One region of the Microbacterium sp. JC 701 genome, then DNA from elsewhere that is predicted to be linked to it. Evidence: riboswitches for the same ligand, from Rfam matches in the RefSeq annotation. Region 1 holds a riboswitch; the other holds the start of a gene.

Region 1 (7,405 bases):
TGCCTCCGACGCCCTCTACGCCGGCTTCGCCGACCACATGGTCCCGACCGCGCACCTCGAGGCGCTGTACGAGGCGCTCGAGAATCGCGCCGACCCCTCGAGCCCCACCGAACTCGTGCTGCTGTTCGACGAGACGCCCGAGCCGTCGCGCTTCGAGACCGCGCGCGAGTGGATCGACGACGCCTTCGCCGCCGACGACGTCGCGGGAATCGTGGAGCGGCTGCGCGCCCGCCCCGAGACCGAGGCGCACGAGACGGCCGAGCTGCTGGCGGCCTCGGCTCCCACGGCCCTCGCCGTCACGCTCGAGGCGGTGCGCCGGGCCCGTGCCCTGCCGTCGCTGCGCGCGGCGCTCGCTCAGGAGTACGGCCTCGTGCTGTGGTTCGCGTTCACGCAGCCCGATCTCGTCGAGGGCATCCGCGCGCAGGTGGTCGACAAGGACCGCTCGCCGTCGTGGTCGCCTGCGCGGCACGAGGACCTTCCCGCCGACCGCGTCGCCGAGGCGTTCGCGTACCAGCCGGAGCCGGAGCTGTGGTGAGGCCGGGGCGGTCATGACCGCGCGGCGACGCTGGTCGATCGGTCGGGCCCTCGACGGGTTCTTCTTCGTCTTCGCCGGCCTCGCCGCCATCTGGCTCGCCTACCTGAGCTTCACCGCGTCGTTCTCGCTCGGCTGGGCGGGGATCGCGATGGTGATCGCCTTCTGGGTGCTGCTGGCGTATCTCGTCCTGCCGCGGCTGCATCGCATCCTGACCGCGGTGTACGTGCCCGACTACTTCATGGGGCGCACCCGCACCTCCGACGGGCTGCTCGGCGATCCCGTCAACCTCGCGTTCCAGGGCGAGCGGGAGGCGATCGAGGCGGTGATGGCCGCCGCCGGGTGGATCGCCGCCGACCCCGTCAGCCTGCGCTCGTCGTGGCGCATCATCACGTCGACGCTTCGTCGGCGCAGTTACCCGCGGGCTCCGGTGAGTCCGTTGTTCCTGTTCGGGCGGATGCAGGATCTCGCCTACCAGCAGGAGGTCGCCGGGTCGCCGGCCCAGCGCCATCACGTGCGGCTGTGGAAGTGCCCCGACGGGTGGCTGCTGCCGGGCGGGCGTCGGGTCGACTGGCTCGCGGCCGGCACCTTCGACCGTGCGGTCGGTCTGTCGTTGTTCACCCTGCAGGTGACCCACCGCATCGACGCCGACACCGACATCGAGCGCGACCACATCGTCGGCTCGGTCCGCGCGGTGCCGGGGGTGACGGTCGACGTGATCCGCGACTTCTCGACCGGCTATCACTCGCGCAACGGCGGCGGCGACAGCATCACGACCGACGGGGATCTGCCGATCGTCGATGTTTCGGCGGTCGGCGTCTCGGCGGTCGACGTCGCGGCGGCGGAGGCGGGCACGTGAGCGCCCGGCGGGCCCCGCACAAGCGCGCCGCGTTCGAGCCGCTCGCCCCGGCCGTCACGGGTGCTTCCGACATGCACCGGCCCGCGGCCACCGTCGCCGGGGCGGTGCTGGTGTTCCTGCGTGCCGCCGCGGGCATGCTGTGGGCGCTCGGCGTCGCGTTCGAACTGCCGCCGTGGCTGCAGGCGGTGGCCGCGGCATCCGGAGACGCGTCCGACGGCTCGAGCCCCCTCACCCTCGCCGACTTCGACACGACGCCCGGGGTGTTCCTCGGCGTGCTCGGCTTCGTCGCGTTGGTGCAGGTGGTCTTCGGCTCGTTCGTGCTGGCGGGTGGAAACGTCGCGCGCGTCGTCGTCATGGTCATCTCGACGCTGTCGATCATCGGGTCGTTCATCGGCTGGTGGGAGTTCGGGCAAGACATCACCGTGCGCACGACCCTGCTCACGCTGAGCCTCGACATCCTCGTGCTGCTCGCCCTGTCGAGCCGCGACGCGGCGGCGTACGCGCGACGGCTGCGGCGGCGACGGCGCGAGCGGCGGCGCGATGGGTCGCGCACTCCATCTTCTCGGCGGGCGGTCGGGGCTCCCTCAGACTCGGCGGGATAGCCTGAAGGATGCCGCGCCCGTGCGGCAGGACGGATGACGCCAGTGTTCGACAGCCCCATGTCGCTTTCGGCATACGAGGTGCTCCGCGTGGCCGCCGACGTCGACGACGAAGGACTGCGCCGCGCCTACCGGGTGCGTCTGCGCGAAACCCACCCCGACACCGGGGGAGACGCCGCCCTCTTCGTGCAGGTGCAGCGCGCCTGGGAGCTCATCGGCACCCCCGAGGCGCGCGATGCGTACGACCGGGGACGCGGATCGAGCTCAGGGTCGGGTGCGACCGAATGGGGCGCCGGCTCCTCGGCATCCGCCCCCTCGCGCCCCGCCGACACCCGCCCGCGCGCGCGGTCGCACGGGCAGCCCGGTGGCTGGCGACGAGAGCGCTACCTCGATCTGATCCGCGAATGGGTGGGCCGCGGGGTCGACATCGCGGATCCGTATGATCCCGCGCTCGTGCGCTCGGCTCCCCCCGAGATCCGGCACATCCTGGCCGATGCGCTCGCCGAGGAAGAGACCGCGCGGCTCGTCTCGGAGCTCGGCATGGGCTACACCGTGTGGCACGACGTGTTCGCGGATCGCGACGGGCGCGATCCCGAGCAGAAGCTCGACCACCTCGTGCTCGGTCCGAGCGGCCTCTACGCGATGCTGAGCGAGGACTTCGGCGGCCCGGTCGGCGTGCGTCGCGGCGAGATCACCGGTCCGAACGTGTTCGGCTCGCCCGTGACCCAGCTCGTCTCTCGTGCACGCGTGATCGCCCGGTCGGCCGGCGTGCGGTTCAGCGGGGCGATGATCGTGCTGCCCGACGACGACGTGCTCGACGCCGTCACCGACCTCGGCAAGGTGCGCGGCACCCCCGTCGCCCTGGTCACCCGCAGCGCCCTGACGACCCTGTTGCGCCGCGGCATCACCGGAGCGCGGGAGGTCGGCGGCACGGAGCTGTTCGACATCCGCACCCGGCTGCAGCAGCGCGTGCGGCACGTCTGAGCGTCGCGACCCGGCCCCGGCGGTGCGCCGACGCCGTGGGCATGCCTAGGGTGGGGGCATGAGTACCGACGAGACCTCGGGTGCCTCGGCATCCGACGAGATGAAGCGAAAGTTCAAAGAGGCGCTCGCGAAGAAGAACGGCGCCCAGCAGTCGGGTCAGGCGCACCTCGACGGCCACTCGGCCGTGCAGGGCACGCACGCAGCCGTCACCAAGCGCGAGTTCCGACGCAAGAGCGGCTGAGCACCACGCTCGGCGCGGGAGGGGGCGGATGCCGATTCCGTCATCTCCCGCGCGAGAGCGGGGCCTCGAAGAAGTCCCTCTCGAGCGCCATCGAGCGGTCGTAGGCCGTGGCCATCGCCGCGCGCTCGGCCGGCGAGGCGCACCGTGCGGCGGCATCCACGAGCGTCGACGCGCGCGCCGATGAGGCCGCGAACTCCTCGTCGCCGTAGGCCGTGAGCCAATCGGCGTAGGCGTGATCGGCGTCGAAGGTGCCGCGCCAGCGCGCCCCGATGTCGGTGTACAGCGCGAAGCACGGCAGGATCGCGGCGACCAGCACGGCGTAGGAGCCCGTGGTCGAGGCCGTGTGCAGGTGATCGGTGTACGCGAGGGTCGACGCCGCGGGTGACAGTTCTCGCGGATCGACATGCGCCTGATGCAGTGCCGCCTCCTCGTCGAGGCAGGACACCGACGCGGTCGCCCAGAAACGCTGTTCGTCGACGGTGGGAGCGAGGGCCGCCACCCGGGCCAGCACGCGGGAGTACTCGCGCAGGTACAGAAGGTCCTGACCCAGGTACCAGGCGAAGGCGTCTCGGTCGAGGGATCCGGATGCCAAGCCGCGCACGAATCCGCACGCGTCGACAGCGGTCCGCACATCTGCCGTCGCCCGCCACCGCTCGGCGCTGAACGACACCTCGAGGTCGATGTGCGGACGCAGCTCGTGCAGATGGTCGATGGGGCCGTTGCCGCGTCCGACGTGCAGGTGCTCGGCGTTCTCGAGCGCACCCGTGAGCCAGCGCTTCGCGCGGGTCAGCGCGTCCGGCCACGACAGGCCGGACGCGGCGAGAGTGGCCATCGCCGACGACAGCGAGCACCCGGTGCCGTGCGTGTGGCGGGTGGCGACGCGGACCCCTGCGACCTCGTGCACGCCGGTCGCGTCGACGATGGCATCCGGACTCTCGGCCCCCGCGAGATGGCCGCCCTTCAGCAGCACGCGGGTCTGCGCGCTCGCAGCCAACGATCGGGCCTGAGCGACGGCGGCGTCCCACGTCGTCGCGCGGGGCTCGCCCACGAGCACGGCCAATTCGGCGAGGTTCGGGGTGACGAGATCGGCCCGACGGCAGAGCGACCGAACGGCGTCTTCGGCGTCGGTGTCGAGCAGGCGGTCGCCGCTGGTGGCCACCATCACGGGGTCGAGAACGACGAGGGGCGGTCGGACCTGCGCGAGCCAGGCATCGACGACCGCGACGATCGGAGCCGAGCCGAGCATGCCGATCTTCACGGCGTCGATCTCGACGTCGTCGCTCACCGCTCGCAATTGCGCTTCGAGGAACTCCGTCGGAGGAACGTGCACCGCACGCACGCCGCGGGTGTTCTGGGCGACCAGAGCGGTGACCACGGCCATGCCGTATCCGCCGAACGCGGCGATCGACTTGAGGTCGGCCTGCACGCCGGCACCGCCGGTCGGGTCTGTGCCGGCGATGCTCAGCACACGCACGCTCATGCGTCGGCCGCCCACGCGGTGCGCAGGGCGCGGACGACCGATCCCGGGTCGTCTGCTGCGCACACGGCCGATACGACGGCCACACCCGCCGCTCCGGCCCCGCGCAGCGCCGCGACGTCGCCCTCGCCGATGCCGCCGATCGCGACGCAGGGAAGAGGGGTGGATGCCGCGATCTCGGCGAATCCCTCGATGCCGAGCGGAGTGGGATGGTCGGGCTTGGTCTGCGTGGCGCGGATCACGCCGACGCCGAGGTAGTCGACGGTCCGCGCGGGCAGGGAATGTGCCACCGAGAGGTGCGCGGGGGTGTTGGCGGTCCAGCCGATGAGGGCGGCGGGACCCAGGAGGGTTCGCGCGGCGTCGACGGGCAGGTCGCTCTGGCCGAGGTGGACACCGTCGACCTGCGCACCGCGCGAGCGTGCGGCGAGCACCACGTCGAGGCGGTCGTCGACGACGAAGGCGCAGCGCCCGGCGATGACGTCGGCGAGGTCGAGGGTGCGGGCGAAGAGCTCGCCGCCCGTCGCGATCTTGTCGCGCAACTGCACGACCGTGACTCCGGCAGAGACCGCGGCATCGACGATGTCGCGCAGACGGGGGAAAGGCACGCGGTGGTCGGTGACGAGGTGCAGCGGCAGGTCGGGCATCATCGACCGCCTCCGGTACGTGCCTCGAGATCGTCGGGGCTGAGGGCGGCGAGTTCGTCGAGGAACGCCGCCGCGAACGAGCCGGGCCCCCGTGAGGAGCGGGCCGCGCGTTCCGACGCCGCCGCCCATACGGTGCTCGCAGCGACGGCGGCCTCGAACGGTGCGGTGACGGCGGCGAACGCGGCCATCGCCGCGCCGAGGGCGCATCCCCCTCCGGTGACCTGGGTGAGCAGGGCGCTGCCCCCGACGATCCGCGCCTCGCGATCGGCATCCACGATCAGGTCGATCTCTCCCGACACCGCGACCGTCGCGCCGGTGCGTCCTGCGAGGGCGACGGCCGCGTCACGCGCGTCGCTGGGGGAGTCGGTCGCGTCGACTCCGCGGCCGCCCGCCCCTGTTCCCGCGAGGGCGAGGATCTCGGAGGCGTTGCCGCGGATGATCGCCGGTCGCGCCGCGAGCAACTCGTGCGCCAGCGCCGTGCGCACGGGGAGGGCTCCGACGGCGACCGGATCCAGCACCCAGGGAGTGCCGGCGACGACGGCCTCGCGTGCCGCGTCGCGCTGCTCGGCAGTCGGGGTGCCGAGGTTCACCAGCACGCCCCCGGCGATCCCGGCGAACATCCCGGCCTCGCCGGGGATGTCGCACATCGCGGGAGCCGCGCCGAGAGCCAGGAGTGCGTTGGCGGTGAAGTTCGTCACCACCGCATTCGTGATGCACTGCGTGAGCGGCGCGGCTCGGCGCACGGCCTCGAGGGCCTCTGCGGGGGTGGACGGAGACGACGACGTGCGAACGACCATTCGCGACATCCCTTCGCTAGTACGAACTAGATCAGGTTCGACGGGTGTGTTCTCAGCCCTGGCGGGCACCCCGTGTCACTGCGGGCGACGCTAGCACGAAGGCCGCGGCCGCGATCGCGTGCGCCGGAACGTGAGGAATACCGAAGGGGTCGGACGTGCTGGGGCAGGGGCGGCTGCGCCCCGGAACGGAGCGACGTGGCCACCGCCGCCCCGCGCGGGAGCGGGCGCGGGCCTCAGAACCGCGCCGAGAACCCGCCGTCGGTGTGGAGCAGCTGACCGCTGATCCAGCGCCCCTGAGGGGAGAGCAGGAACGCCGTGATCCCGGCGATGTCGCGCGGGGTTCCCATGCGACCGAGCGCGTGATGGGGCGTCAGGGCGTCGCGGGTCTCATCGTCCATCCAGCCGGTGTCGATGGGGCCGGGGTTGACGACGTTCGCGGAGATGCCGCGAGGCCCGAGCTCTCGAGCCGCTGAGATCACGATGCGATCGAGCGCGCCCTTCGACGCGCCGTACGGCAGATTGCCGGTGGTGTGGTCGCTGGTGAAGGCGACGATGGCACCGCCCGTCTCGTCGACCTGCCGCGCGAACGCGGCGATGAGCAGCAGAGACGCCCGGGCGTTCACGGCGACGTGGGTGTCGAAGCTTTCGGCGCTGGTGTCGAGGATGCCGCTCTCGATGTCGTGGGCGTGGCTCAGCACCAGCGCGTGCAGGGGGCCACGCTCGCGGGCGATGCGCTCGATCAGCTCGGTCGGTGCCGCCGGATCGGCCAGGTCGCACGGGTAGTCGCCGGAGGCGAGCTCGCTCGTGACGACATCCCACCCCTCGTCGCGGAGGCGCGGAACGATCGCGGCCGCGATGCTGTTCGCGCGTGCGGCGCCGGTGACGAGGGCGAGAGGCATGCGTCGAGCGTACGGTGCGTGCGCGTGCGCGTGCGGGTGCGGGTGCGGGCGGGTGCGGGCGTGGGGGAGCGAGGGCGATGGCGAGGCGAGCGCGGGGGGCGCCGCTCACCAGCGCTGACGCAGCTGCCGGGCACGAATGCGGGCGGGCGTTGGCGGGTGTGATGGCGAGGCGAGCGCGAGGCCGCGGGTGCCGCTGCTCAGCGCAGGCGCGCCTGCCGGGCGCGGGCGCGGGCGCGTCTGCTCGAGGCGAGCGCATCGGCGCGGGCGCGGGTGCGCCTGCTCGAGGCGAGGGCGTGTGTTCGATGCGGGTGCGCCTGCTCGAGGCGTGCGGGGAGGGAGGAGCGCGCGCGGGGAGGAGCGCGCGCAGGGAGGC
Region 2 (7,405 bases), on a different contig from region 1:
CGATCCGAAGAGGTCGTTCGACAGGCGCTGCGCGTAGTTGTTCGCGGAGGCGATGAGCATGCCCTGCAGCATCTGCAACTGGGTGAGCGTGCCGTCGACGGGCACGTCGAGCGACGATTCGCCGCGCGCCCGGTACTGCCAGTAGTCGGCGCTGTCGGCCTGCGTGAAGGCGTACGTGCCACCCTGCTCGCCCGGCGCCAGCGGCAGCTTGTCGAGCACGACGAGGGCGGTGACGACCTTCGTGATGCTCGCGATCGACTCGGGGGCGTTCGCGGGAGTCGAGAGCGTCTCGGGCATGCCGTCGAGCGCGATCGCCGCTTCGCCCTGCGCCGGCCACGCGGGGTTCGCCGTGGGCGCGGCGGTCGGCTGCGCGGCGACGGTGCGCACGGTCGGAGCCACGGCGTTCAACGGCCAGAGCAGGGTCGCGGCGACGTATGCCGCGACCAGCATGAGCAGGAGGATCGGCGGAACGACGGTGGCTGGACGCAGGCGGCGCCGGCGCCCTCCGGCCAGCAGATCGCCCGCGCGAAGGGTCGATCCGGAGACGACGAAGGTCGGGGCGGGGCGCGGAGCGGCTGCCTGGTGGGGGTCGACCCACGCGAGCGCTCCGATGACGGTGGAGGTTCCGGATGCCGCGGCGGCGGTCGACGCGGGCGAGGCGTCGGTCGTCGGCGGCGGGGTCGTCGCGTCCGCCGGTGACGGCTGCGTGGTTGTGGCTGGGGACGCCTCGGCTTCGGCGCCCTCGGCGGCCGGTGCGACGGCGGCAGCGCCGGTCCGGGGTGCCTCGGCGTCGGCGGCACTCGCGGTAACGGGAGCCCCGGCCTCGGACGCCTCGGCCTCGACGGCGCCTGCAGCCCGCGGATCGGCCGGGGAAGCGGCATCCGAAGTCTGCTCCGACTCCGCCGGAGCGGCGAGCGGCTCGTCCGGGTTCCGCGGCGCGCATCGCGACTCCGGGATCTGCTCGCTCACCCGCCCACGCTACCCCGGGCGTGCCCCTATACTCGTCACCACAACCCACGGGAGTCCGGTGAGCCGGGCTGAGAGGAAGCGAATCCACGCTTCGACCGTCGAACCTGATCCGGATCATGCCGGCGCAGGGAGGAGAGAAATGCACACGTCCACGTCTGCCCCCGCGAACCGCTCGACGGTCGTCGCCTCGGACCGCTTGCGGTGGCGTGTCGTCGACATCGTCGTCGCCGCCGTGCTCGGCGTCGCGATCGGCCTGGTGTTCTGGGCCTGGAACACTGTCGGCGGCCTCTGGTTCGTCGCCATGGACGGCGTCACTCCCGGTCTCGGGGGCCTCGCGGTCGGTATCTGGCTGATCGGCGGCGTCGTCGGCGGGCTGATCATCCGCAAGCCCGGCGCGGCTCTGCTGGTCGAGCTCGTGGCCGCCGTCGTCTCGGCCCTCATCGGCAACGTGTGGGGTCCGCTCACGATCGTGTCGGGCCTGGCTCAGGGCCTCGGCGCCGAGCTGATCTTCCTCGCCTTCCTCTACCTGCGATTCACCCTGCCGGTCGCCATGCTCGCCGGAGTCGGCGCGGGCGTCGGCGCGTGGCTGAACGAGCTGTTCGTCGGGTCGTCGCCGAATATCGCCAAGACCGTCGAGTTCAACCTCATCTACCTCGGCACCCTCGTGGTTTCGGGTGCGCTGCTGGCCGGTCTGGTCGGCTGGCTGCTCGTGCGTGCACTGGCGGCCACCGGTGCGCTGAGCCGCTTCGCCGCCGGGCGGGAACGCCGCCGCGACGTCTGATGCCGCATCCCGCGCGCGTCGACGTCGAAGGCTGGGGCTGGCGCTACGCCGGTCGCAAGCTCCCCGCCACGCGCGAGATCGACCTCGTCATCGAGCCCGGCGAGCGGGTGCTGCTGCTCGGCGCCTCGGGTGCGGGCAAGTCGACCCTGCTCGCCGGTCTCGCGGGCCTGCTCGGAGGCAGTGACGAGGGGGAGCAGACCGGGCGCATCCTCGTCGACGGCGGGGCGCCCGAGGGGCAACGCGGACGCATCGGCCTGGTCCTGCAGGACCCCGAGGCGGGGATCGTGCTGTCGAAGGTGGGCGACGACGTGGCCTTCGGGTGCGAGAACCTCGGGGTGCCGGCATCCGACATCCCCCACCGGGTGGCGCACGCTCTGGCCTCCGTCGGTCTGACCGTGCCCCTCGACCGCCCGACGAAGGCGCTGTCGGGCGGGCAGAAACAGCGCCTCGCGCTCGCGGGTGTGCTCGCGATGCACCCCGGACTGCTGCTGCTCGACGAGCCGACCGCCAACCTCGACCCCGACGGCGTCGACGACGTGCGCGCGGCCGTCGAGGGCGTCATCGCGCGCGAGGGCACGACGCTCGTGCTGATAGAGCACCGCACCGCCGTGTGGGCCGACCTCATGACGCGGGTCGTGGTGCTGGCGCCGGGCGGGGGGCTGATCGCCGACGGCCCGCCCGATCGCGTGTTCGCGGAATATGGCGACGCGCTCGCCGCCGCCGGAGTGTGGGTCCCGGGTCGCCCGGTGGAGCTTCCGGTCGCCGCTCCCTCGTCGAATCCGGATGCCGTGCTGACGGCCGAGACGTTGGCCATCGGGCGCGAGAAGGGCACCGTCGTCGCGTCCGACCTCAACCTGATCGTCCCCACCGGCGCGGGCACCGTCGTGACGGGCCCGAACGGCGCGGGCAAGTCGACGCTCGCGCTCACCCTCGCGGGGCTCCTGCCCGAAGTCCGCGGAGAGGTGACCGCCGCGGCGGGGCTCGCGGCCCGCGGCATCCGGCGCCCGTCCCGCTGGCGCTCCACCGAACTGCTCACGCGCATCGGCACGGTGTTCCAGGAGCCCGAGCACCAGTTCCTGGCGTCGACGCTGCGCGACGAGCTCGCCGTGGGGCCGAGAGCGCTCCGGATGCCGGCGGCTCAGGTCGAGCAGATCGTCGACGAACTGCTCGAGCGACTCGACCTTGCCCCCCTCGCCCTCGCCAACCCGTTCACCCTGTCGGGCGGCCAGAAGAGGCGCCTATCGGTGGCGACGGTGCTCGCCGCCTCGCCCGAAGTGATCGTGCTCGACGAGCCGACCTTCGGTCAGGACCGTCGCGGCTGGACCGAGCTCGTCGCCCTGCTGCAACGCGAGATCGCACGCGGGCGCGCGGTGGTCGCCGTCACGCACGACGCCGACGTGGTGCGCCATCTCGGGCAGCACCGCATCCGCCTGGGGGAGGCCGCGTGAGCGTCGTGGTCGAGGCCCCCGCGCGCACGGCGTGGCTCGACGGCGTGAACCCCGTGACGAAGGTCGCGATCGTGGTGGTGCTCGCCGCGCCGTTGCTGGTCTCGATTGACGCGGTGAGCGCCGCGACGGCCCTGATGCTCGAGCTGCTGTGCGTGCCGCTCACGGGACTGCCGTTGACGACGGTGCTCAAGCGGATGCTGCCCGTGCTGGTGTTCGCCCCCGTCGCGGCGGTGAGCATGCTGCTGTACGCCCGCCCCGGCGGCACCGTCTACGGCTCGTTCCTGCTCGCCACGATCAGCGACGACTCGATCGTGCTCGCGATCGCCGTGCTGCTGCGCGTGCTCGCGCTCGCGCTACCGATGATCCTGCTGTTCGCCCGCACCGATCCCACCGCGCTCGCCGACGCCCTCGCCCAGGTGGCCAAGCTGCCGAGCCGGTTCGTGCTCGGCGTGCTCGCCGGGGCGCGCACCGCGGGGCTGTTCGTCGACGACTGGCGCACGATGACCCTCGCCCGCCGAGCGCGGGGGCTCGGCGACCGCGGGGCGCTCCGTCGGTTCTTCTCGATGGCGTTCGTGCTGCTCGTGTTCGCCGTGCGCCGCGGCACGAAGCTCGCCACCGCGATGGAGGCGCGCGGGTTCGGCGCCGACGTCGAGCGCACCTGGGCGCGGCCGTCGACGCTGTCCGGCCGCGACGGCGCCGCCCTTGCGGGATCCCTCGCGCTGGGAGCTCTGGCGCTCGCCGCCGCGGTGGCGACGGGCGCGTTCCGCGTCGTGGGGACGTGAGCGTCGGCGGCGGGGCTACCGACGACTCAGAACACGTACTCGAAGCACAACGAGCGCGGCATCGTCTCGATGTAGGGCTCGTAGACCGGGATCGGGGTGAAGCCCGCGGCGGCGTACATGCGCAGCGACTCGGGCTGCATGCGCCCGCTCTGCAGGATGACGCGGCGCGCGCCCGCGCGACGGGCGAGGTCGACGACCGTCTCGGTCAGGGCGGTGCCGACCCCTCGGCGGCGGGCGCCGGCGGTGACGATGAGGCGCTTGAGCTCCCACTCCTCGCCCAGGCGTCTCAGGATCACGTGCCCCAGAGGAGTGTCGTCGGCGTCGATCGCGAGCAGCGTCGCCACCACGTCTTCGGGGTGCACCGCGAGAGCGGCCTCGCGCTTGGCGGCGACCTCGGGGGTGTCGTCGGCGTCGGCGTCGCGGTAACGCTCGTCGAGATCGGCATCGAGCACGCGCCGCAGGGCGACCGCGCGGGGATCATCGACGGCGACCTTCTCGATACGGAACCCGGGCTCGCTCACCCGACGAGCCTAGGGCCGGTGGTCCGCGCCGGCCCGACGCGCGACGATCGGTGCGCACTCGCCTGCGCGAACCTGCCCCGCGCTGCGGGGTTCGCCCGCGACGGGGGCAGAATGATGACGGGGGTGTCATGGGTCTGTCGTTCGCTCTACTCGCGGTGAGCGTCGCGGTCGCGACCGCGGTCGGCTTCGTGGCCTTCCCGCGTCTGGGAACCCCCGGTCGGGTGACGCTGTTCCTGCGGTACGCGGCGGTGGCCGGGGTCACCGCCGTCGGCTCGAGCGCGATGTACTTCATCTACGGTGCGGGCGGCGGTCTGCTGACCCTCGTGCTCGGAGACGTCGCCATGGTGCTCGCCCCGGCCCTCATGCTCGTGGCCGTGAGTGCACTCGACGGACGCCGGGTGCGCCGAGCGTCGACGTTCGCCCTCGTGCTCGCACTGATCGTGGCCGTGGTCACCGCCACGGTCCCCCTGCCCGCCTCGCTGGCGGTGAAGGCGGTGGCCCTCGCCGCCGCCTGCGCCGCCTGCGCGTGGGTGGCGAGCCACTCGCGCGTCGAGCCCTTCGGTCCGCTGCGCATCATCGCCTTCGCCAACGCGGTGTACGCGCTCTACTGCCTCGCGCGCGTCGGGGTGGCGCTCGCCGCCGGATGGGAGTCCCCCCTGTACCTCACCGCCTTCTCGTTCGGCCCCGCGACCATCCTCGGGGCCGTCGCCGTGGTGGCGATGGGCGTCGCGGTCGTCCGCCTGTGGGCCGGCCCGCGCGCCGAGGTGCGGCCCGAGGTGTGCCCCGCGGGGGTGGCGGTCGTCGTGGGCGACTGGGACCTGGCATCCGCCGCCTATGGCCCCGAACGCATGCGCGACCTCGTGGTCGACCTGCGCGCGGCGGCCCACGACCTCGACCCGCACGCCGCCGACGTGCCGCGGGGGGCCGAACTGACCGTCGCCGACCCGGTCGAAGCCCTCGGTGCGCGCCTGCGCGACGCCTACGGCTGGGCGCCCGAGCAGACCATCCTCCTCGCCGACGGGGCCGCCACCGCGGCGATCCGCACGCGTCCCGGACGTACGCGGCGGGGGCGATGGGGCCGGGGCGTTTCGCGGTCCTGAGTTCCGGCTAGGGTGGAACTCGGTTTCAGCTTTCGAAGGAGAACGCATGGACATCGAAGGAGCCTCCGCCCTCGTCACCGGCGGCGCCTCGGGCCTGGGCCTGGCCACGGCGCGACGATTGGCCGCCGCGGGAACCCGCGTCACGATCGTCGATCTGCCCTCGTCGTCGGGGGCCTCGATCGCCGAGGACCTGGGCGGATCGTTCGCCGCCGCCGACGTGACGGATGCCGAGCAGATGGCCGCGGCCGCCGCCCTCGCCGCCGACGCGGGGCCCCTGCGGGTGGTCGTGAACTGCGCCGGCATCGCGCCGCCCGCGAAGGTGCTCGACCGCGACGGAAACCCCTCGTCGCTCGCCGACTTCGAACGCGTCGTGCGCGTCAACCTCATCGGCACCTACAACGTCATCGCCCAGACCTCCGCCGTCATGGCGAAGACCGACCCCGCCGAGGGCGGTGACCGCGGGGTCATCGTGAACACCGCGAGCGTCGCGGCCTTCGACGGGCAGATCGGTCAGCCCGCGTACTCCGCGAGCAAGGGCGGCGTGCACGCGATGACGCTCCCCGTGGCGCGCGAGCTCGCCCGCCACGGCATCCGCGTCGTCACCATCGCCCCCGGCATCATGGAGACGCCGATGCTCAAGGGCCTTCCGCAGGCGGCGCAGGACTCGCTCGGCCAGCAGGTGCCCTACCCCTCGCGCCTCGGCGCCCCCGACGAATACGCGCGCCTCGTGCTCGCGATCGTCGACAACGGCTACCTCAACGGTGAGACCATCCGCCTCGACGGCGCGATCAGAATGGCACCGAAATGACCGACGGCATTCAGCTGCACATCGAAGACGGACTGGCGCGCGTCACCTTCGATCGGCCCGCCTCTCTCAACGCGATGGACTTCCCCATGGCGCGCCGCTGGCGCGACGTCGCGCACGAGGTCACGACCGATGCGTCGGTGGGAGCGGTGATCCTGGATGCCAACGGGCCCGCGTTCTGCGCGGGCGGCGACGTCGTCGCGATGGCCACCACGGGCGCCTCCGGCTCCGACGTCACCGAAACCGCGCACGCGATTCACGACGGCATCCGCACCTTCGCCGAAGCGCCCCTGCCGATGGTCGCCGCCGTGCAGGGAGCGGTCGCGGGCGGAGGGCTCGGGCTCATGCTCACGGCCGACTACGTCGTCGCGAGCGAGAACGCCCGCTTCGTCAGCAGGTACGCGAACATCGGCCTCACCCCCGATCTGGGCGTCTCGACGCTGCTGCCCGCCGCGATCGGCCAGCGCCGCGCGCTGCAGTTGCTGTTGCAGGACCGTATGCTCACCGCCGCGGAGGCCCTGGACTGGGGTCTGGTGGCCGAGGTCGTGGCATCCGCAGATCTGGTGTCGCGCGTGAACGAGATCGCCCGCTTCTGGCTCGACGGCGCCAGCGCCGCGTTCGGGCAGGCGACCCGTCTCGTGCGCGTGGGCGCGGGTCGCACGTTCGCCGAGAACCTCGACGACGAAGCAGCCACCATCGGCGCCGCCTTCGAGACCCCCGAGGCGAAAGCGCGGGTCGCCGCGTTCGCCGCCGCCTCCGCGAAAGGACACCGCTCGTGATCCCCACCACCCCTCCAGCCACCGCTGGCGCGGCGCCCGGAGCCTCCGGCGGCGTGGGCCCACTTGCGGGAAAGACCATCCTCATGTCGGGCGGAAGCCGCGGCATCGGCCTCGCGATCGCGTTGCGCGCGGCCCGCGACGGCGCGAACATCGCCATGCTCGCGAAGACCGACACCCCGCATCCGAAGCTGCCGGGCACCGTGCACACCGCTGCGGAGGA

Evidence for each region. Region 1 has a riboswitch for thiamine pyrophosphate ahead of thiM (hydroxyethylthiazole kinase). Riboswitches for the same ligand answer to the same signal wherever they lie in the genome.
Region 2: it holds a riboswitch for thiamine pyrophosphate, as region 1 does, so the genes downstream of both, LPW41_RS15495 (ECF transporter S component) here and thiM (hydroxyethylthiazole kinase) in region 1, are expected to answer to the same signal.

Annotation. Positions count from the first base shown of each region.
Region 1 is NZ_JAJNCV010000001.1:44-7,448, reverse strand. It holds gene LPW41_RS00045 (enoyl-CoA hydratase/isomerase family protein) at 1-535, shown strand, start outside; gene LPW41_RS00040 (LssY C-terminal domain-containing protein) at 549-1,391, shown strand; gene LPW41_RS00035 (hypothetical protein) at 1,388-1,993, shown strand; gene LPW41_RS00030 (DnaJ domain-containing protein) at 2,036-2,974, shown strand; gene LPW41_RS00025 (DUF5302 domain-containing protein) at 3,033-3,215, shown strand; gene thiD (bifunctional hydroxymethylpyrimidine kinase/phosphomethylpyrimidine kinase) at 3,256-4,695, opposite strand; gene thiE (thiamine phosphate synthase) at 4,692-5,336, opposite strand; gene thiM (hydroxyethylthiazole kinase) at 5,336-6,133, opposite strand; TPP riboswitch at 6,125-6,216, opposite strand; gene LPW41_RS00005 (SDR family oxidoreductase) at 6,367-7,032, opposite strand.
Region 2 is NZ_JAJNCV010000004.1:273,680-281,084, reverse strand. It holds gene LPW41_RS17130 (D-alanyl-D-alanine carboxypeptidase family protein) at 1-969, opposite strand, end outside; TPP riboswitch at 1,007-1,117, shown strand; gene LPW41_RS15495 (ECF transporter S component) at 1,109-1,750, shown strand; gene LPW41_RS15490 (ABC transporter ATP-binding protein) at 1,750-3,198, shown strand; gene LPW41_RS15485 (energy-coupling factor transporter transmembrane protein EcfT) at 3,195-3,980, shown strand; gene LPW41_RS15480 (GNAT family N-acetyltransferase) at 4,007-4,501, opposite strand; gene LPW41_RS15475 (hypothetical protein) at 4,630-5,601, shown strand; gene LPW41_RS15470 (SDR family NAD(P)-dependent oxidoreductase) at 5,648-6,409, shown strand; gene LPW41_RS15465 (enoyl-CoA hydratase/isomerase family protein) at 6,406-7,185, shown strand; gene LPW41_RS15460 (NAD(P)-dependent oxidoreductase) at 7,239-7,405, shown strand, end outside.